DNA from 3 places in the Nonomuraea sp. NPDC005730 genome. Region 3 is predicted to be linked to each of the others. Evidence: riboswitches for the same ligand, from Rfam matches in the RefSeq annotation. Region 3 holds a riboswitch; each other region holds the start of a gene.

Region 1 (7,170 bases), on a different contig from region 3:
TTCGACAACTCCTGCACGTCCTGCAGCTCCATGAACGCGAACGGGTTCTTCGCCCCGTACAGCGGCTCGATGCCGAGCTGGGCCAGCCGCCGGTCGGCCACGTGCTCCAGGTACGAGCGCATGTCCGTGGTCGACATGCCCGGCACGCCCTGCCCGAGCAGGTCCTCGGCGAACTGCGCCTCGCAGTCGACCGCCTCGGCCAGCATCTCCCTGACCTGGCGGGCCATCTCCTCGTCGAAGAGGTCCGGCTCCTCCTGCCGGACGACGTCCACCACGTCGAAGGCGAAGGCCATGTGCATGGACTCGTCGCGGAAGACCCAGTTGGTGCCCGAGGCCAGCCCGTTCAGCAGGCCGCGCGAGCGCAGGAAGTAGACGTAGGCGAACGCGCCGTAGAAGAACAGGCCCTCGATGCAGGCGGCGAAGCAGATCAGGTTGAGCAGGAACGCCCGCCGGTCGTCGCGGGTCTCCAGCCGCTGGAGGCTGCCGATGGAGTCGATCCAGCGGAAGCAGAACTCGGCCTTGCGCCGGATGGAGGGGATGTTCTCCACCGCCGCGAACGCCGCGAACCGCTCCTCCTCGTCCGGCACGTACGTGTCCAGCAGGTTCAGGTAGAACTGGACGTGCACCGCCTCCTCGAACAGCTGCCTGCTCAGATACAGGCGCGCCTCGGGCGCGTTGACGTGCTGGTAGAGGTTGAGCACCAGGTTGTTGGCCACGATCGTGTCGCCGGTGGCGAAGAAGGCGACCAGGCGGCTGACCAGGTGGCGCTCGGCCGCCGACAGCCTGGACAGGTCCTTCAGGTCGGAGTGCAGGTCCACCTCCTCGACCGTCCAGGTGTTCTTGATCGCGTCGCGGTAGCGGTCGAAGAACAGGGGGTAGCGCATGGGCCGCAGGGTCAGGCTCATGCCCGGGTCGAGCAACATCGGATTCTCCTCGGGGGTCACTGGCAGGCTTCGCACGACTCGGGGTTCTCCAGGGAGCAGACCAGGGCTTCCTCGGACTTGTTCACGAGGGGCACGGTGGCCTGCTGGATGCGGGTGGCCGGTCGCGAGCGCAGGTAGTAGGTGGTCTTCAGGCCGGACTTCCAGGCGTACAGGTACATCGAGGAGAGCTTGTCGATCGTCGGCGCGCTCATGAACAGGTTGAGCGACTGGCTCTGGTCGATGAACGGCGAGCGCGCGGCGGCCATGTCGATCAGGGCGCGCTGCGGCAGCTCCCAGGCGGTGCGGAACAGCCGGCGCACGTCCTCGGGCAGCTCGGCGATGCCCTGCACCGAGCCCTCGGCCTGCTTGATGGCCGCCCGGACGCGCTCGTCCCACAGGCCGCGCGACTTCAGCTCGGCCACCAGCGCGTTGTTGATCTGCAGGAACTCCCCGCTCAGGGTCTCGCGCTTGAACAGGTTGGACACCTGCGGCTCGATGCACTCGTAGCAGCCGACGATCGAGGCGATGGTGGCGGTCGGCGCGATCGCGATCAGCAGCGAGTTGCGCAGGCCGTGGGCGGCGATGCGCTCGCGGACCGCGTCCCAGCGCTCGGCCTGCGTGCCGCTCTCGCCCCACAGGTCGTGCTGGAGCCGGCCGCGCGCCGCCCACGTCTGGTCGTAGGCGGGGTGGGCGCCGAAGCGCTCGGCCAGGCCAGCGGAGGTCTCCAGCGCCGACAGGTAGATCTCCTCGGCGATCCGGGTGGACAGCTCCTTGGCCTCGGCCGAGTCGAACGGCAGGCGCAGGGCGAAGAAGACGTCCTGCAGGCCCATCACGCCGAGGCCGACCGGGCGCCAGCGCGGGTTGCTGGCCGCGGCCTGCTCGCTCGGGTAGTAGTTGATGTCGATCACCCGGTCGAGGAAGGTGACCGCGGTGCGGACGGTGGCGCGCAGCCGCTCCCAGTCGATGCCGCGGTCGGGCCCGGCGCCCGTCAGATGGGCGGCGAGGTTGACCGAGCCCAGGTTGCAGACCGCGGTCTCGGCGTCGCTGGACACCTCGACGATCTCGGTGCACAGGTTGGACAGGTGCACCACGTTGCCGGGCTCGGCCGCCTGGTTGCACAGGCGGTTGGCGGCGTCCTTGAAGGTCATCCAGCCGTTGCCGGTCTGGGCGAGGGTGCGCATCATCTTGGCGTACAGGTCGCGGGCCTTGACCTGCCGGACGTACCGGCCGTCGCGCTCGGCGGCGCGGTAGGCCTCCTCGAACGCCTCGCCCCACAGGTCGGGCAGCTCAGGGACCTCGTCGGGGTCGAACAGCGACCAGATGCCGTCGGCCTCGACGCGGCGCATGAACTCGTCGGGGATCCAGTTGGCCAGGTTGAGGTTGTGGGTGCGGCGGGCGTCCTCGCCGGTGTTGTCGCGCAGCTCCAGGAACTCCTCGACGTCCGGGTGCCAGGGCTCCAGGTAGACGCAGGCGGCGCCCTTGCGCCGGCCGCCCTGGTTGACGGCGGCCACCGACGCGTCGAGCGTGCGCAGCCACGGGACGATGCCGTTGGAGTGCCCGTTCGTGCCGCGGATCAGCGCGCCCCGGGAGCGCACCCGCGACCAGGAGATGCCGATCCCGCCGGCGAACTTCGACAGCTGTGCCACCTGGGCGTAACGGTCGTAGATGGAGCCGATCTCGTCACGGGGCGAGTCGACCAGGTAGCAGGAGGACATCTGGGTGTGCCGGGTGCCGGAGTTGAACAGCGTCGGCGAGCTGGGCAGATAGGCCAGCGACGACATGAGCCGGTAGAAGCCGACGGCCTCGGCGGGCGTCTCGGCCAGCCCGCAGGCCACGCGCAGCAGCCAGTACTGCGGCGTCTCCACCACCAGCCGGGTGGACGGGTGGCGCAGCAGGTAGCGGTCATAGACCGTGCGCAGCCCGAAGTACTCGAACCGCAGGTCGGCGGTGAGGTCGATGGCGTCGTCGAGCTTGCGGGCGTTGGCGTTGACGAACTCGGCGGTCTCGTCGCCGACGAGCCCCTCGGCGTGGCCCAGCCGGATCGCCTGGCTGAAGGAGGCCACGCCCTGCCCGCGGACCTCCTTGTCGATGTAGCCCGACAGCAGCCGCGCGGCCAGGCGCGAGTACTGCGGCTCCTCGCCGATCATCTCGGCGGCCGTCTGGATGGACAGCCGGTCCAGCTCGGCGGTGGTGGCCCCGTCGTAGAGGCCGCTGATCGTCTTGGTGGCCACCCGCATCGGGTCGATGTCCGTCAGATCGGTCGCCCAGTGCTCCACCGCACGTACGATCTTGTTGACGTCCACCGGCTCCGCGGTGCCGTTGCGCTTGCGCACCTGCATCTGGACGCGCCGCGGCGCGGACCTGTCGGCGTCCGCCCGCGCCGTCCCGGCCAGGTCCGTCATCGGGTCCCCTGTGACCGTCACTGCGCTCTCCCCTCGTGAACTCGGTCAGTTGCCGAGAACGCGCGCAGGAGGCGGACGGCGAGGCGCCACAGCCCTCTCGCCAGTCCGTCCACCGTCCCGCGCGGCCTCGGAGCAGCCGCGCACGCATGATCGCGCGCGGCGCGCCGGCAGGTCTTCGGACTCATGGGCATGCTGTCGCTGCCTACTGGCCGTCGCTTCCCAGGCCTTCGGCCCAGTGCGTCTGACGGCGGTCGTTCCCACTCACCGCTGCGGGGCAGTCCCGGATTTCCACCGGGTTCCCTCTTGCCTCGGCCGCCCTGGCGGGGCGACCGAACCGGCTGCGGGAGACACCATATATAGGGCGGATCAAAAAGTCACACCCAACATGTCGTGTTGCGAAGAACCCAGGCTGCGATCCGCCCGCCTGCCGCAAGGCCGGCCAGGCCGTCCTGTCCGCGGACCGCGAGGCGGATGGATGTGATCGACGTCACAGGCCGGCGATGCCACGTTTTCGCTACTTTAGGTATCGAAACTTCAAGTAGCGAAACTCTGAGGAGACGTCCATGAGCGAGACCTCCACCGGCCTGCGTCCGGTCGTGCCGGACTGGGACACCGTCACCGCCGCCGAACTGGCCGCCTACGCCGAGGCGGAGAACCGGCTGCGCGCCTCCGTCGAGGCACAGGCGATCACCGGCCGGCCGGACCCCGGCGTCACCATCGACTGGCGGACGGTGGCACTGCCCGGCCGCGACATCCCCGTCCGGGTCCACCGGCCGCGAGCAGCGGCCGAGCCGGGCGGCGGGGACGTGCTGCCGCTCGTGCTCCACGTGCACGGAGGCGGCTTCGTCGGCACGGCGCCGCAGAGCGACTGGGTCAACAGCCACCTCGCCGCTCACCTGCCCGCCGTCGTCGTCTCGGTGGACCACCGCCTCCTCGACCAGCGCACGCCGCTGGCCGCCGCCGCCGACGACGGCTGGGACGTGCTCCGGCACGTGCTGGAGAACGCCGCGCAGTGGGGCGTCGACCCGGCGCGGACCGTCCTGTTCGGCGAGAGCTGCGGCGGCCTGATCTGCGCCCTGGCGGCGATCAGGGCCCGCGACGCCGGCCTGCCCTTGAAGGCCCAGGTGCTGGTCAACCCCGCCGTGGAGGTGGCCGGGACGATGTTCGACCACCCCTCGATGACCCAGTACGCCGACACCCCGACGCTCAGCGTGCCGGTGTTGCGGCTGTTCCACCGGCTCGCCGTGCCCGAGGGAACGGACGCCCGCGCGCTCTCCCCGCTGCATGCCGACGACCTGGGCGGGCTGGCCCCGGCGTTCGTGGCGGTGCCGACCCACGACCCGATCGCCGACCACGGCCGCCGCTACGCCGAGGCGCTGCAGGCCGCCGGCACCCCCGCCCGCCTGGCCGAGTACCCGGGGGCCGGGCACGCCTTCCTCAGCATGCCGGTCCTGGCCCCCCAGGCCGAGGACGCGCGGGCGGACATCCGCCGCTTCCTGCACGACGCCCTCACCGCGTAACCCCGCGACCGGAGCGGGCAGGCGGGACGGGCCGGCCCCTCGACGTCGAGGAGATCGTCGGGATGGCCTTCAGGAACGTCGACCCGTACGACAAGGCGGCGGCCTGGGGGTGGGCCGCCGCCGGCGCGGTCAGCGCCCGGCCTCCCGGTCGACGATGCCGTGCGCCAGCCGGGCCAGGGCGGCGGTGATCTGCTCGGGGGTGAGCCCGCGCCTGCGCTGCTCGGCGTAGACCTCGGGGCCCAGCGGGGCGAGCAGGATGTCGGCCAGCGCCTCGGTCTCCGGGACGCCCGCCTGCGCCAGCAGCACCCGCACGTGCGCCCGCCAGAACCCGTAGGCGCCGGTGGCGTACCGCAGCGCGCCCTGCTCGGCGCCCAGGACGAGCGAGATGTGCTCGTCCAGCAGGTCGACCATCGCGGCGTAGAAGGCGGCGAGCCGGTCGGCGGGGGGCGCGCCGGGGCCGAGTGGCGGGTCGCCGCGCAGCAGGCGTTCCTGCAGCACGCGCTCGTGCTCGTCGAGCAGGGCCTGCGCGATCGAGACGGTGTCGGGATAACGGCGGTAGAGCGTGCCCCGCCCGACGCCCGCGGCCTTGGCGATGTCGTCCATCGTCACGCCGCGCGGGTCGCGGGTGGCGAACAGCTCGGCCGCCGCGGCGAGCACCTTGGCGCGGTTGCGGGCGGCGTCGGCGCGCTCGCGCGGGCGGCCCGCCTCCGCCACGGGACGTCCGGTCAGCAACTCGGTACGGGACTCCATGGCGGCGACTCTAACCCACCACGACATAAGTGGACAACGTGCCCGCTTAGTTGCTACGGTCACCTCGACCGCAAACCGGACGTGATGTCCACTTATTTCGAGGAGCTCCTCCCATGGCCGTTCTGCTGCACCTGGACGCCAGCGCCCGACGCCGTTCGATCAGCCGCGAGCTCGGCGACGCCTTCGCCGAGGCGTGGCGGTCCGCCCACCCCGAGGGCACCTACGTCCACCGCGACCTGGCCGCCGAGCCGGTGCCGCACATCGGGGAGGCGTGGACCGAGCTGTGCGACTACGTCATGGCCAACCGGATCACCGACATCTCCCGCTACCACGAGGCCGTCCGGACCCCCGAGCAGGCCGCCGCGTGGGCGATCATCGAGCCGCTGCTGTCGGAGCTGGTGGCCGCGGACGTGGTGCTGATCGCCACCCCGATGTACAACTACTCGATCCCGTCGGCGCTCAAGGCCTGGCTCGACCAGGTGACCTTCCCCAAGATGTCGCTCGCCGGGCGGCGTTTCGTGGTCACCACCGCCCGCGGCGGGGCCTACTCGCCCGGCGCCCCCAAGGCCAGGTTCGACTACCAGGAGCGCTACCTGCGTGACTTCTTCGCCGGCCACTTCGCCGTCGAGGACACCACCGTCGTCGCCGCCGAGCTGGCCAACTCCCGCGTCGACCCCGACCTCGCCCACCTGCGCGCCCAGCACGACGAGCTGTACGCCGCCGCGCTGCGCGGCGCGCACGACCTGGGGAAGGAGTTCTGACGATGAACTGGCTCATCCTCGGGCTGGCCGGACTGGTGGAGATCGCCTGGGCGCAGAGCATCAAGCCCACCCAGGGCTTCACCAAGCCGCTGCCCACCCTGCTCTGCTTCGTCCTCATGGTGGCCGCGGTCTGGCTGCTGTCGTACTCGATGAAGACCCTCCCGGTCGGCACCGCGTACGCCGTCTTCACCGGCATCGGGGCGGTCGGCGCGATCGCCCTGGGCGTCGTCGTGCACAAGGACCCGATGTCGATCGGCCGGATGGCGGCGCTGGCGCTGATCGTGGGCGGCATCGTGCTGGCCCGCGTCACCAGCCCGGAGTGACCCCTCCCCGCCAGGACGGGCGGCCGGGCTCAGCTCGGGCCGAACCAGCGGGCGAGGGATGCCCTGAGGCCGTCGGGGGCCGCGCCCGCCCAGGCGACGTAGCCGTCCGGCCGGACGAGCAGCGCCGGGGCGGGGGCGTCGGCGGCGGTGGCGGCGGTGGCGGCCACGTGCCGCACCCGGCCGAGCCAGGGCGCGGCGGCGGTGGCCAGGGCGTCGCCGCCGGTCAGGTCCAGGAGCAGGGGGCGGGCGTCGCGCATCAGCTCGGCCAGGCGCCGCGGCCGCCCGTCGCCGGTGGTCAGCGCCAGGGACGGCGCGAACCAGCCGGTGGGCCCGGCGGGCCGCTCCTCCCCCATGTCGTGGCGGACGTCGCCGCCCGCCATCAGCTCGGCGATCATGCGCAGGTTCTCCGTACGGCCCAGGAGCTCGGCGAACAGCCGTCGTAGCGCGGTGACCTCGGCGCCGGGCGCCAGCAGGGCGGTCGCGGCCAGGGT
Region 2 (7,170 bases), on a different contig from region 3:
GTCCACCTCGAAGGCCGCGCACACCGTCGCGATCTGCCGCAGCCGGGCGTCCGGCAACCGCACGCCCGGAACCCGGGACCGCGTGGCGGCGATCCGGGCCGACAGCGCCGACTCCTCCCCGGCCCATCGATGCGCGAACGCCGTCGCGTCCGCCTCGAAGGCCAGCCGCCGCCGCACCACCTCGGCGCGCTCCTCCGGGTCGCGGGACGCCCTGACCTCGACCGTCAGCCCGAACCTGTCCAGAAGTTGCGGACGCAGCTCGCCCTCCTCCGGGTTCATGGTGCCCACCAGCAGGAAGCGGGCGGCATGGCGCACCGACACCGACTCGCGCTCGACGTAACACGTGCCCAGCGCGGCCGCGTCGAGCAGCAGGTCCACGAGGTGGTCGTGCAGGAGGTTCACCTCGTCCACGTACAGGACGCCGCGGTGGGCGGCCGCCAGCAGCCCCGGCTCGAACGCCTTCACCCCCTCCGTCAGCGCCCGCTCCACGTCGAGCGAGCCGGCCAGCCGGTCCTCCGACGCGCCGACCGGCAGCTCCACCAGGGCGGCCGGCCGTTCCACCCCCTCGCCGCGGGGCTCGTGCGGCCCGTCCGGGCACTCCGGATCGGGTACGACGGGATCACAGGCGAACCGGCAGCCGGGCACCACGGTCACCGTGGGCAACTGGGCCGCCAACGCCCGCACGATCGTGGACTTCGCCGTTCCCTTCTCCCCGCGTACGAGCACCCCGCCCACCCGGGGCGACACCGCGTTCAGCACCAGTGCCAGCTTCAGGTCGTCGAGCCCGACGACGGCGCTGAACGGATAGGTGACGATCAAGACTCAGGCCTTCCGGTTGACGTGGACCACCCGCCAGCCGTCCCGCGCGACGGTCAGCTCGGTGGTGGACAGAGGAGCCAGGTCGAAACGGGCCGCGCGCAGCGGATCCAGCCCCAGGACGTGGCCGAGCGCCGCTCTGATGACGCCCGCGTCGCAGACCACGACGGCTCGCGGCTCGTCCCGGACCGAATCGAGCCAGCCGGCCACCCTGGCGGCGAGCGCGGCCAGCGACTCACCGCCGTGCGGGGCGGCGTGCGGGTCGGCCAGCCAGCTCGCCAGCGCGTCCGGCTCCTCCAGCGCGACCCGCCCGTACGGCAGGCCCCGCCACCGGCCGCAGTCCGCCTCCGCCAGGGCGGGGGTCTCGCGTGCCGCCAGCCCCATGGCGGCGGCCGTCTGCCGCGCGGCCCTGCCGGGAGCGGCCCAGGCCGCCGACGCCTCGACGGGCCGTAACGCGGCGGCCCTGGTCAGGCTCGCCGCGTCGGCGTCCTCGTCGGCGGGAAAGCAGCCGGCCCGCATCCCCGGTGTCGTGGCATGCCGGACGAACAGCACCCTGCTCAGCTCGGCGCCGCGACCAGCGGATGAGCCGCCGCGCGTCGCTCCGCCCGGTCGCTCGCCCAGCCGAACAGCACGCCGAACGCCGCCCAGAAGACGAGCTGCGTGCCGATCGAGGCGAGCCGGAACTCCCACAGCAGCGTGGCGGGGAACCCCTCGGGCACCTCGTCGACCGCCGGCAGCAACCACCACGCGGCGACGACGGGCACGAGGAACGCGACCGCCGCCGCCGTCCAGCGCGCCCACGGGTCGCCCTCGACGCGGCGGGCCGTCGCCACCGCGATCGCCGTCGCCGCCAGCCCGACGAGGATCATCACCACGTAGAGCAGCGTGCGGCTGTCGATGGTGTCCGGATCACCCACCGCAGGCGGGTTGGCCGGATATTTCACGAAGGGCACGAGGATGATCGCGGCGAACGCCGTACCGGCCGCGGCCACTGCCAGCCGCCCGTCGGAACGTGGGCCGACCCGCCCGCGCAGCCCGGCGAACACCAGGGCGAACACCCCGCCCACGGCGAGCCCGTAGAGGCCGGTGGCCAGGAACAGCCCCGCCTTCTGCACGGGCCTGCCGACCACGGCCTCCTCGCCGTGGCTGTGCTCGGCCGCTTCGGCGTGGCCGTGCCCGGCCGTCCCGGCGTCCGGATCGGGCGACCCGGACCGGGCGGCGGCCTCCTCCAGGGCGATCGCGTGATCCACGCGAGGTTCACCGAAGGCGAAGGCGAAGGCGCCCGCGATCAGTCCGGCCAGGAGTCCGATGAGCAGACCTCTGGCCAGGAAGGTGCGTACCATGCCCGGCCCTCAGTGGCAGGGCACGCCGAGCAGGTGACGCCCGTCGTGCATCAGCTCGTGCAGGAAGGTGCCGGTCTGGGAGATGGCGCCGTTGTCCATCAGAACCAGGTAGGCCACCAGCAGCAGCACGGGCACGGCCAGCAGCAGCCAAGGGCGCAGGCGCGGAAAGGGAATCGTCGAAGGGGTGGACAACCCACTCATGTCAAGCCTCCTCAGGGGTCACGCGTCCCATATCACGAGGTCACGGCTGCCAAGCGACCTGGCTCCCGGGATCCACGTCCCGGATACAGTGGCGCGTCCGCACCGGCATCTCACCGGATTTCCCTTGGACAACCGTGAAATCTACCGGAACGTATCCTTTCCTCACGTTCGCGTCAATATGCGAACGATGGCCCCCGGGTCGCCGGCCAGGTACGCCCCGTCCCGGGTTCGCCGCCACCCCGCTCCGTGCCAAGGCAGTCAGGACTGCGGATCTAGCATGCGTTGGTGATTCGACCGCATATCGGGAGCCAGGTTGGGCATCGAGCGATTGGGGAGGGATCCGGTGCCATGAATGTTGCCCGCGAGGTGCGCGACCGCTATACGGACGCGTTCAACGCTCACGATATGCAGGCGCTACTTCGCACTTTCAGCCCGACCGGGGTGTCCATCAGCCCCGAAGGCGTATCTCAGGGACACAGCGAGCTGGCCTCCTATCTGGAGGAGTTCTGGGCGGCATTCCCCGACGTCCGGGCGGTGATCACGGAGTCCTCCGAAGGTGAGGCCACAACCGTCGACGAGCTTCTCATGGTGGGCACCCATCGAGGGCCGTACACCATGCCCGACGGTCAGGTGCTTGCCGCGACGGGTCGCCCTGTTCGTTTGCGATGCTGTTATGTCTGCACGGTGGAAGACGGACTCATAACGAGTTTGCGCCTGTATTTCGATCAACTGGAGCTGCTCAGCCAGCTCTCCTGCTCGGTGACTTTGCTCCGTCCTTAGCGGATCGCATCCGCTCGTCCTGCACCTGGCAGATGTACCTTCAGCAGGGCTCTGGTCGATCTTCGCGACCGGCCGCACTCCGGCCACATGACGACGGAAACTCGGCGTCAACGGCGCCCTGCTGTCACTGGGCTTCGTCATCGGGACGATCGGCGGCGGCCTCATCACCAGCGGCCGGTTCCGGTATGCAGCCGCGCCGGCTCCCGCCAGGCTGGGGTGAGCAGACGTCGTGAACACTTGTCCCGTGATCGGTGAAGAACCGGTGTGAACCCAGGGATCGAGAGGTGACCTCGATGTCACGCGCGCTGCCGGCCCAGGCAGCGGACGCCGTGATCATCGAACAGTCCAGGCGGGAGCCGGAGCGCTTCGCCGCCATATTCGACCGCTACTACCCCGAGATCCACGGCTATGCCGCGCGCAGGTTAGGCGCGGGCCTGGCCGACGACGTCGCCGCGGAGACGTTCCTCATCGCCTTCGACAAACGGGCAGGCTACGACGTCTCCCGCGCCGACGCGCGGCCCTGGTTGTACGGCATCGCCTCCAACCTCATCGCCCGCCATCATCGCGCCGAAGTACGCCAGTACCGGGCCCTGGCCAAGGCGGGCGCCGACAGCCCCGTGGAGGACCACGCCGACCAGGTCGCCGGGGCCGTCGACGCGGGAGCCCGCACGTCCCGGCTGGCCGAGGCGCTCGCCGAGATCGCCGATCGCGATCGGGACGTGCTGCTCCTGGTCGCCTGGGCGGAGCTGACCTCGGAGGAAGCGGGCAGCGCGCTCGGCATCCCGGCCGGAACGGCCCGCTCACGACTGCACCGGGCCCGCAGAAGAATCCAAGCCGCACTGGAAAGGGACGGATCATGAACGACCTCGAAAGGCTGCGCGAGGACTGGGCGCGCCCGGCGCCGCCGGCCCCCGACGCCCAAGCCGCAGCGCGGGCGGCTCTCCTGGCCCGCGCCGGCCGTCCACGCTCCAGGCGCGGATGGGCGATCCGGGCGCTGGCGGTGGCCGCCGGCGCCGTGATCATCGCTACCGGGGTGAGCGTGTTCCAGGGAGAGCGCACGCTGCCCGCCGCCAACGCTCAGGTGGTGCTGACCAGGATCGCGGCGGCCGTACAGGAGAAGGAGTTCGCGCCGCCCCGCGGCGACCAGTGGATCTACACCGAGAACCGTGACGTGGGCTGGGACAAGGGTATCGACCAGGGCGAACGGCTCACCCCGCGGACACCGCTGCCGGAGACGCTCGACCCGCTCTGGACCCGGGCCGACGGCAAGGGGGTGGGCTATCTGGTGAACGGCAAGCTGCAGACCTCCGATCCCGGTGAGAGGGCGCCGGAGAACACCTACGCGTTGCTGGCCTCGCTGCCGACCGACCCTGACGCGCTCCTGGCCAAATACCGTGAGCTCTACCAGGGGCAGGTCCCTGCCGACGACGAGTGGATCTTCCTGCGCTTCGCCGTGACCCTCAGCCAGAACCTCGTCTCACCGGAGCACGAGGCCGCGATCTTCCAAGCGATAGCCAAGCTGCCCGGAGTGACGGTGGACGAGACGGCGACCGACACCGAGGGACGTCCCGCGGTGTCGGTCTCTCAAGTCGCCGAAGGCTGGCGCAAGGTCGAAATCCTCCTGGACCCCACGACCTACGCCTACCGGGCGCGGCGGGAGACGGCGATCACCGACCATGAGGAGCGTTATCCCAAGCCGAACGGCGCCCTGATGTTCACGATGAAGGACGGCGAGTGGGTCCCCGTTCCTCCTCATCTGGAGTGGAGCATCGAGAAGGGAACGACCTGGTCGATCTCCACCCGCGTCGCGATCGGCGTCGTGGACCAGGCCGGGGAGCGGCCGTGACCCTCCTGGGCCTGGACATCCCCGACACCACCACGACGGAGGCCGTCGCCGCGATCAACCGCACCACCGCGGGCGCACACGGAGACGGGCGTCAGGCCGTCTCCCGTGTGGCCCATGCGCGCACGTGCGAGACGTCGAGGAGTTCGGCTCCGTCACCGAGCGGCGGCGCCCCGGAGCCCCTGCACTCGACGTACCGGTCGAGGAACGCCGGCGTCAGCGCCCCCACGAGCCGGGTGACGCGCTCCCCGTCCACGAGGCCGAGGTGGCCGAGGTGGCCCAGGCGGTGCTTGTCGGGCAGCAGCGCCAGGTCCGTGAAGTCCCGGTGCCCGGCGTCGGCGATCTTGACCCGGACGACTTCCTCGCGCAGCCCCATATGGCGGAACTCCTCGTAGAACAGGTCACTGTGGTGCCCGCCGCCCTCGAAGTCCGCGTACAGGCCGAGGACCGGCACGCGGGCGGAGCGGCCGAAGAGGTCGGGCATCAGGCGCATGCCGTCGAGGTTGACGGCGGCGCGGCCGCGCGGGTCGGCGTGCGCGGCGCCGGCGGCGGCGCACCCGCCGAGGGACATTCCCATGTACGTCAGCCGCGTCAGGTCGCAGGCGCCGGCGAGGTCGCCGAAGGGGCCGTCCGGTGTCGCGGCCGACAGCGCGACGGTGACGGCGATCATGCGGTCGCGCCACTATCGCTGCATCGCTGCGGTCGTCGCGTACGCGGTCAGTCGCCGTACCGCTAGTTCGGCCAGCAGCCGCGCGCCGTCGTCCAGCACCACGTCGTCGAACTCCGCGCGTGGCGAGTGGTTCTCCTCCGCCTCGTCACGGCCCAGATGCGCCGGGCGCGCGCCCAGGAACACGAAAGCCCCGGGCACCCGCGCCAGCATACCCAAGGCGTCGTGCCTGACTTCATCCGATGTCGTGCTGACACAGCACGCGGAAGATCGTGAAGATGTACGCATGAGTGCATCGCAGCCCTTCGCCGGCCCCGGTTCCGCCCCGGATCACCGCTACCTGCTCGACAACGCCCGGGTGGAGGCGGGCGAGCGGTTCACCTGGCTGGCCGAGCTGTTCGACGGTGTCACACTGGGGCACTTCGACCGGCTCGGAGTGCGGGCGGGCCGGCGTTGCTGGGAAGTCGGCGCCGGAGGCCCCAGCATTCCCGAGGCACTCGCCACGGCCGTCGGGCCGACCGGTCACGTGCTGGCCACGGACATCAATCCGGCCTGGCTGGACCCGCACGGCGGGTACGAGGTGCTCCGGCACGACGTCGTCGGGGACCCGCCGCCGCGGCCGGGCACGTTCGACCTGGTGCACGCCCGGCTCGTGCTCGTCCACGTGCCCGACCGTGCCCGGGCGCTGGCGACGATGGTGGCGGCGCTGCGCCCCGGTGGCTGGCTGCTCATCGAGGACGCCGATACCGAGCTGCAGCCGCTGGCCTGCCTCGACGAGGCCGGCCCGGCGCAGCGGCGCGCCAACCGGCTGCGGCGCGCCGTCCGGGAGTTGATGACCCGCCGCGGCGCCGACCTGCGCTTCGGCCGTACGCTGCCGCGGGCGCTGCGTGCGGCCGGCCTGGTCGACGTCGCCGCTGCCGGCTGCTTCCCGGTCGGCGGGGTGGCCTGCGACCGGCTGGAGGCCGCGACGGTGCGCATGGTCCGCGCCGAGTTGCTCGCCGCCGGTCTGGCCGACGACGCCGAGATCGACGCGCACCTGGCCGCCGTCGAGGCCGGCGAGCTCGACCTCACCCTCGCGCCGCTGATCTCGGCATGGGGACGCCGCCCGGAACAGCCCGCGGCGCCCGGGCCGCGCTGAGCCACAGACCGGTGAACACGGCGCCGGCCGGGGACGAGGCCGCTGACGCGCTCTGCTCCCGGCGGCTCCCCGGCGGTCGTCAGGCGAGGACGGGAAAGTTGCTGCGGAAGGTGCCGCGGGGGTCGCGGGACCGCTTGACGTCCCGGAGGCGGGCCAGGTCGTCCGGGGCGAAGGCGGCGGCGGCGCGCTCGCCCGGCGCGAGGAAGGTGAACGGTTTGCGCCCCGACGTGCCGGGCACCAGCGCCCCCGTCAGCCGGTCCATGCGCTCGCGTACGGCGGCGCCCCCGTCCTGCCCGGGGATGCCGAACAGGTACAGCGCGTACGGCTCCTCCAGGTGTCCGGCCGGGATGCCGGAGGGCCGGGCCAGCGCGCCGCCCAGGTG
Region 3 (7,170 bases):
AGCCATCTCTACAGCGATGCCAGGGACAGGGCGTGCGACGGGTCCTGATCCTGGGCGGCACGGCCGAGGCGCGTGCCCTGGCCGCCGAGCTGGCCGCCGATCCCGGGCTGCACGTGGTCTCCTCGCTGGCGGGGCGGGTGAACAACCCGCGGCTTCCCGTGGGCGAGGTGCGGGAAGGCGGGTTCGGCGGGCCTGCGGGCCTGGCCGCCTGGCTGCTGAAGGAGCGCATCGACGTGCTGGTCGACGCCACGCATCCGTTCGCGGAGCGGATGACCGCCTCGGGGGTCGCGGCCTCGTCGGCGACCGGGGTGCCGCTGCTGGTGCTGCGGCGTCCGGGGTGGCGGGAGGGGCCGGGCGACGCGTGGCTGCGGGTCGGCTCTCTCCCGGCGGCGGCCGGGCTGCTGACCACGGCCCGGTGGGGAGCGACCGGCGGGGAGAGCCGGATCTTCCTCACGACCGGGCGCCGGAGCCTGCCGGTGTTCGCGCCGCTGCCCGGCGTGTGGCTGCTGGCCAGGTCGGTGGACCCGCCGGAGGGGCCCGTGCCGGCGAACGTGCACGTCCTGCTCGACCGTGGACCGTACACCGTCGAGGGCGAGCGCGCCCTGATCCTGGAGCACCGCCTGGACGTGCTGGTGACCAAGGACAGCGGCGGGAGCATGACCACGGCCAAGCTCGACGCGGCGCGCGAGCTCGGCCTGCCAGTGATCATGGTGGACCGGCCGCCGCTGCCGGCGGGCGTCCGGGCGACGGACAGCGTGGCGGCGGCGGCGGCCTGGGTTCAGGGGTAGCGGCGCGGGGTGTAGACAACGCCGCCTTCGGTGGCCCGGGTCGTGGACGAGCCGATGATCAGCAGGCAGCGCATGTCCACCTGGCCGGGGTCCAGCTCGCCGAGCGTGGTGACCGTGACGCTCTCCTGCGGGCCGCCGACGTCGCGGCCGATCACCACGGGGGTGTCCGGCGCGCGGTGCTCCAGCAGCAGGTCCCGGGCGGCGGCGACCTGCCACGTACGGCTGCGCGAGGCCGGGTTGTAGATCGCCAGCACCAGGTCCGCCCGCGCGGCGGCGGACAGCCGCTCGGCCACCACCTCCCACGGCTTGAGCAGGTCGGACAGCGACAGCACGCAGTAGTCGTGGCCGAGCGGCGCGCCCGCTCTGGCCGCCACCGCCTGGGCGGCGGTCAGTCCCGGCACGACCCGCACCGGCACGTCCGGGAAGTCGGCGGCGGCTTCGAGCACGGCGCTGGCCATGGCGAACACGCCCGGGTCGCCGGACGACACGACCGCCACGCGGGCCCCGTCCCGGGCCAGCTCAAGGGCGTGCCTGGCGCGTTCCGCCTCCACCCGGTTGTCGGTGCGGTGGCGGCGCTGGCGCGGGTTCGGGGCCACCCGGTCCACGTACGGGCCGTAGCCGACGAGGTCGGTGGCAGCGGCCAGCGCCTCCTGCGCCTCCGGCGTCAGCCACGGCCGCCCCGCCGGGCCCAGGCCGACCACGGCCACCTCCCCCCGCCCCTCGTCCATCGGACGCTCGGGGACGAAGGTGCGCTCGGCCGGACTGGCGAGCAGGGCCAGCGAGAAGTACGGGACGCCGTCCGGGTCCACGTCCTTGAGCGGGGCGACCCGCTCGGCGCCCATGGTGGCACGCTCGACGTACCAGGCGTCGTCGAGGCGGCCCGCCTCGGCCAGCGCGTCGCGGACCTTCCCGAACGTGCGGCCCAGCTTGAGCACGGCGGCCGAGTCGGTGTCGCGCAGCCGCTCGGCCAGCACCTGCGCGGGCAGCGTGCCGGGCAGCACGGTCAGCACCTCGTCCCGCTCGACCAGCGGCCGTCCCAGCACGGCGGAGGCGGCGCTGACCGAGGTCACGCCGGGCACCACCTCGGTCGGGTAGCGGTGGGCGAGCCGCTTGTGCATGTGCATGTAGGAGCCGTAGAACAGCGGGTCGCCCTCGGCCAGCACGACCACGGTGCGGCCCGCGTCCAGGTGGGCGGCCAGGCGTTCGGCGCAGTCGGCGTAGAAGTCGTCGAGCGCCCCCTGGTAGCCGCCGGGGTGGTCGGTGGTCTCCGTGGTCAGCGGGTAGAGCAGCAGCTCCTCGATCTGGCCCGCGCGCATGTACGGCAGCGCGATCGAACGGGCGATGCTGCGGCCGTGCCGGGCGGCGTGGTAGGCGATCACGTCGGCCTCGCCGATCAGCCGGGCCGTCCTGACCGTGACCAGCTCGGGGTCGCCGGGGCCCAGGCCGACTCCGTACAGGCGTCCTGACATGGTCATCACTCCGTCTCGTTCGCGATGGCGTTGATCGCGGCCGCCGTCATCGCGCTGCCGCCGCGACGGCCGTGCACCACCAGGTGCTCCAGGTCGCTGTCGGCCAGCGCCTGCTTGGACTCGGCCGCGCCGATGAAGCCGACCGGGATGCCGAGCACGGCCGCGGGGCGCCCCGCGCCCTCGGCCACCAGCTCCAGCAGCCGGAACAGGGCGGTCGGCGCGTTCCCGATCGCCACCACCGCGCCCTCAAGGCGGTCGCGCCACAGCTCCAGGGCCGCGGCGCTGCGGGTGGTGCCGAGGCGTTCGGCCAGCTCGGGCACGCGCGGATCGCCCAGCGTGCACAACACTTCGTTGCCCGCGGGCAGCCTGCGCCGGGTCACGCCGGAGGCGACCATCATGGCGTCGCACAACACCGGCGCGCCGCCGCGCAGCGCCTCCCTGGCCCGCGCGACCACCCCCGGGGACCAGGCCAGGTCGGTCACGAGGTCGGTCATGCCGCACGCGTGGATCATGCGCACCGCCACCTGGGCGACCTCGGGCGGCAGGCCCGTGAGGTCGGTCTCGGCGCGGATGGTCGCGAACGAGCGCCGGTAGATCTCGGCACCGTCGCGGATGTAGTCGCTCACTCCTGGCGTTCCTCGTATCCCTTGATCGTCGCGATCATCTGGCGGACCGGGCCGCGAGGCAGGCCGCAGCGCCGCTCGCAACCGGCCCAGTGGACGGGCGTGGCGGGCGCGCGGCCGAGGCCCCGCACCCACTGCCCGGCATCCGCCCGCACGTCGGCGAGCGCCTTCGCGCAGCCGGGACGGCCGGTGCAGGCGGTGACCCCGGCCCAGGGGGAGTCCGGGTCGGTGGCGAGCCCGATGGCGGCCAGCGCCCGCTCGGTCCGGTCCGCCTCGCCGGGGGAGAGGTCCGGCAGGACGACGGTCCGCCAGGGCGTCAGGCGCACCGGCCGCCCGATGTCCGCGAGGGCTCCGGCCTGGGCGGACGTCAGCCGGCCGAGCGGCACGAGTGCCTCGATCGCCACGCGGCCGTCCCGCTGCGCGATCCTGCCCGCGGACGGGCGGCGCGCGGAGGCGGGCGGGGCGTCCGCGGCGTCCGCGGCGTCCATCCGGCCTGGTTCGCCGGCGCGCAGGCGGGCGGCGATCCTGACGGGGCCGTCCGGCAGCTCGCGGATGCGCCAGGCGCGCGGGCCGTCGGGGGGCAGCTCGTCCAGGAACGCCTCGGCGGCGTCGATCATGAGCGGGACGGCCGCGTCCGGGGCGACGGTCAGCCCGGTGTCGGTGCCGGCGAGCAGCAGGCGTCCGGTCGCCACGTAGGTGACGTCCGCGCCGAGCCCGGCGACGTCCCGCGTGCCGTCGTCCAGGGCGAACAGGAAGCGCCCCGGCAGGGCGGCCAGCCGGGGCCGCGCGCACAGCGCCCGGTCCAGGGCGTCCGCCATCGCCAGCACGTCCAGCAGCCCGTCCGGCCCGCGCCCGCTCAGCGGCGAGGCCAGGATGTTGCGCACCCGCTCGTGCGCGGGCGACGGCAGCAGCCCGGCCGCCGCGATCCGCCCGGCGAAGACCTCGGGCGAGCGCAGCCCCCGCACCTGGACGTTCGCCCGCGACGTCAGCTCGATCACCCCCGTTCCCAGCTCGGCCGCGCAGACGGCGAGCACGCGGAGCCGCGCGGCCGACACCGCGCCGCCGGGCAGGCGCACGCGGGCGAGCGGGCCGTCGGCGGCCTCGTGCACCTGGAGCGCCCCGGGACAGGCATCGGGCCGCGTACGTCCGGAAGATTCACCTACGGGCACGAAGGGATCGTAACGCCACTTCTGGGACGGGTCGCTCCTGTCGTAAGCTTCGGCGTAGGCGATGGCAATGGGAGGAAGCCGGTGCGAAACCGGCGCGGTCCCGCCACTGTGACCGGGGAGCGAACCCCACCACGAGGCCACTGCCCGGAAACGGGCGGGAAGGCCGGGGTGAGCGTCGATCCGGGAGCCAGGAGACTCCTGCCGTCGTGTCACCCGCGACCGGGGCGAGGACCCCGAGGGAGGAATGCGCCGTGCCTGGCGACAGCCGTACCGTTCTGCTGCTCTCCACCTCCGACACCGACCTGCTGAGCGCTCGCGCCTGCGGGGCGGGCTACCGTCTGGGCAATCCCGCCCGGCTGACCGCCGAGGACGTCCCCGGCCTGACGGAGGGGACCGACCTCGTCGTGGTGCGCCTGCTGGGCGGGCGGCGGGCCTGGGCCGAAGGGCTCGACGCGCTGCTGGCCGGGCCGCGCCCGGTGGTGGTGCTGGGCGGGGAGCAGGCTCCCGACGCCGAGCTGATGGAGCTGTCCACGGTCAGCGGCGGGGTGTGCGCCGAGGCACACGCCTACCTGGCCCATGGCGGTCCGGCCAACCTGGCCCAGCTGCACGCGTTCCTGTCCGACACCGTCCTGCTGACCGGGCACGGGTTCGAGCCGCCCGCCCCGGCCCCCACCTGGGGAAGGCTGGACCGCCCCGCCAGGACCACCGGCGGTCCCGTGGTGGGCGTGCTCTACTACCGGGCGCACCACATGGCCGGCAACACCGCGTTCGTCGAGGCGTTGTGCGACGCCGTCGAGGACGCGGGCGGGCAGGCGCTGCCGGTCTTCTGCTCGTCCCTGCGCGCGGCCGAGCCGGAGCTGCTGGACACGCTGCGCGCGGCGGACGCGCTGGTCGTCACGGTGCTGGCGGCGGGTGGCTCCCGTCCGGCCACCGCGGGAGCGGGCGGCGACGACGAGGCATGGGACGTCGGCGCGCTGGCCGAGCTCGACGTGCCCATCCTGCAAGGACTCTGCCTGACCACCACCCGGCAGGCGTGGGAGGAGAACGACGACGGGCTGTCGCCGCTGGACGCGGCCTCCCAGGTGGCGATCCCGGAGTTCGACGGGCGGATCATCACGGTGCCGTTCTCGTTCAAGGAGATCGACCCCGACGGGCTGACCGTCTACGTCGCCGACCCCGAGCGGGCCGCCCGGGTGGCGGGCATCGCGGTGCGCCACGGCCTGCTGCGGCACACCCCTCCCGCCGAACGGCGGCTGGTGGTGATGTTGTCGGCGTACCCGACCAAGCACTCCCGCGTCGGCAACGCGGTCGGGCTGGACACCCCCGCGAGCACCGTCCGGCTGCTGGCCCGCCTCGCCGAGGCGGGTTACGACCTGGGCGACGGCTTCCCCGGCGTGGCCGACCAGGACGGCGACGCGCTCATCCACGCGCTGATCGCCGCCGGTGGCCAGGACCAGGACTGGCTGACCGAGGAGCACCTGGCGGGCAACCCGGTCCGCATCTCCGCCGCCTCCTACGAGCGGTGGTACCGCACCCTGCCCGCGGCCCTGCGCGAGGAGATGGAACGGCACTGGGGCCCGCCGCCCGGAGAGTTGTTCGTGCACGAGGGCGACAGCGGGACCGACATCGTGCTGGCCGCGCTGCGGGCCGGGAACCTGGTGGTGATGGTGCAGCCGCCGCGCGGCTTCGGGGAGAACCCGATCGCCATCTACCACGACCCTGACCTGCCGCCGAGCCACCACTACCTGGCCGCCTACCGCTGGCTGTCGGCCGAGTTCGGCGCGCACGCGATGGTGCACGTCGGCAAGCACGGCAACCTGGAGTGGCTGCCCGGCAAGTCGGCGGGGATGTCCGCCGCGTGCGGCACCGACGCCGCCATCGGCGACCTGCCGCTGATCTACCCCTTCCTCGTCAACGACCCGGGGGAGGGCACACAGGCCAAGCGGCGCGCGCACGCCGTGCTGGTGGACCACCTGGTGCCGCCGATGGCCCGCGCCGACACCTACGGCGACATCGCCCGGCTGGAGCAGCTGCTGGACGAGCACGCCACGATCGCCGCCATGGACCCGGCCAAGCTGCCCGCGATCCGGGCGCAGATCTGGACGCTGATCCAGGCCGCCCGGCTGGACCACGACCTCGGGCTGGCCGACCGGCCGCACGACAGCGAGTTCGACGACCTCATCCTGCACGTGGACGGCTGGCTGTGCGAGGTGAAGGACGCGCAGATCCGCGACGGCCTGCACGTCCTCGGCCAGGCGCCCACCGGCCAGGTACGGGTGGACCTGGTGCTGGCCATGTTGCGCGCCCGGCAGATGTGGGCCGGCAGGGAGACGCTGCCCGGCCTGCGTGAGGCGCTCGGCCTGGCCGAGGACGGGACGGCGGGGCTGGGCGACGTGGACCGCGCGGAGACGACCGCCCGCGCCCTGGTCCAGGCCATGGAGGAGCACGCCTGGGCCCCGGAGGCCGCCCCCGCCGTCACCCGCGCGGTGCTGGACGGGACGCCCGATGTCGCCCCCACCTTGTTGGGCCCCGCGCCCGGGGAACGGGTGGAGCTCGTGGCGCGCGTGCTGGCCTTCGCCGCCACCGAGATGGTGCCGCGCCTGGCCCGCACCACCGACGAGCTCGACCACGTCCTGCACGCCCTGGACGGCGGCTATGTGCCGGCCGGCCCCAGCGGCTCCCCGCTGCGCGGCCTGGTCAACGTGCTGCCGACCGGCCGCAACTTCTACTCCGTGGATCCCCGGGCGGTGCCCAGCCGCCTGGCCTGGGAGACCGGCCAGGCGATGGCGGAGTCGCTGCTGGAGCGCTACCGCGCCGACACCGGCGAGTGGCCGCGCTCGGTCGGGCTGTCGGTGTGGGGAACCAGCGCCATGCGCACGGCGGGCGACGACGTCGCCGAGGTGCTGGCCCTGCTCGGCGTCCGCCCCGAATGGGACGAGGCGTCGCGTCGCGTCATCCGCCTGGAGCCGATCCCGCTCGCCGAGCTGGGCCGCCCGCGCATCGACGTGACGGTCCGCATCAGCGGCTTCTTCCGCGACGCCTTCCCGCACGTGGTCGGCATGCTCGACGACGCCGTACGGCTGGTCGCGTCGCTGGCGGAGCCGGCCGAGGACAACTACGT

What was found. Region 3 has a riboswitch for cobalamin ahead of cobN (cobaltochelatase subunit CobN). Riboswitches for the same ligand answer to the same signal wherever they lie in the genome.
Region 1: it holds a riboswitch for cobalamin, as region 3 does, so the genes downstream of both, ABZ444_RS47365 (ribonucleoside-diphosphate reductase subunit alpha) here and cobN (cobaltochelatase subunit CobN) in region 3, are expected to answer to the same signal.
Region 2: it holds a riboswitch for cobalamin, as region 3 does, so the genes downstream of both, ABZ444_RS24560 (CbtB domain-containing protein) here and cobN (cobaltochelatase subunit CobN) in region 3, are expected to answer to the same signal.

What each region holds. Positions count from the first base shown of each region.
Region 1 is NZ_JBEXYK010000085.1:10,658-17,827, forward strand. Features, by position in the region: gene ABZ444_RS47360 (ribonucleotide-diphosphate reductase subunit beta) at 1-923, opposite strand, end outside; gene ABZ444_RS47365 (ribonucleoside-diphosphate reductase subunit alpha) at 941-3,346, opposite strand; cobalamin riboswitch at 3,474-3,679, opposite strand; gene ABZ444_RS47370 (alpha/beta hydrolase) at 3,889-4,845, shown strand; gene ABZ444_RS47375 (helix-turn-helix domain-containing protein) at 4,975-5,595, opposite strand; gene ABZ444_RS47380 (NAD(P)H-dependent oxidoreductase) at 5,709-6,356, shown strand; gene ABZ444_RS47385 (multidrug efflux SMR transporter) at 6,359-6,679, shown strand; gene ABZ444_RS47390 (FAD-dependent monooxygenase) at 6,709-7,170, opposite strand, start outside.
Region 2 is NZ_JBEXYK010000021.1:123,468-130,637, reverse strand. Features, by position in the region: partial or broken gene ABZ444_RS24575 (ATP-binding protein) at 1-816, opposite strand, end outside; gene ABZ444_RS24570 (histidine phosphatase family protein) at 823-1,368, opposite strand; gene ABZ444_RS24565 (CbtA family protein) at 1,374-2,159, opposite strand; gene ABZ444_RS24560 (CbtB domain-containing protein) at 2,169-2,360, opposite strand; cobalamin riboswitch at 2,395-2,524, opposite strand; gene ABZ444_RS24555 (nuclear transport factor 2 family protein) at 2,709-3,140, shown strand; gene ABZ444_RS24550 (RNA polymerase sigma factor) at 3,434-4,000, shown strand; gene ABZ444_RS24545 (CU044_5270 family protein) at 3,997-4,986, shown strand; gene ABZ444_RS24540 (hypothetical protein) at 5,078-5,653, opposite strand; gene ABZ444_RS24535 (hypothetical protein) at 5,666-5,851, opposite strand; gene ABZ444_RS24530 (methyltransferase domain-containing protein) at 5,937-6,788, shown strand; gene ABZ444_RS24525 (FAD-binding oxidoreductase) at 6,868-7,170, opposite strand, start outside.
Region 3 is NZ_JBEXYK010000077.1:3,661-10,830, reverse strand. Features, by position in the region: gene cobM (precorrin-4 C(11)-methyltransferase) at 1-48, shown strand, start outside; gene ABZ444_RS45720 (cobalt-precorrin-6A reductase) at 33-788, shown strand; gene ABZ444_RS45715 (precorrin-2 C(20)-methyltransferase) at 779-2,257, opposite strand; gene ABZ444_RS45710 (precorrin-8X methylmutase) at 2,263-2,883, opposite strand; gene cobG (precorrin-3B synthase) at 2,880-4,049, opposite strand; cobalamin riboswitch at 4,089-4,266, shown strand; gene cobN (cobaltochelatase subunit CobN) at 4,301-7,170, shown strand, end outside.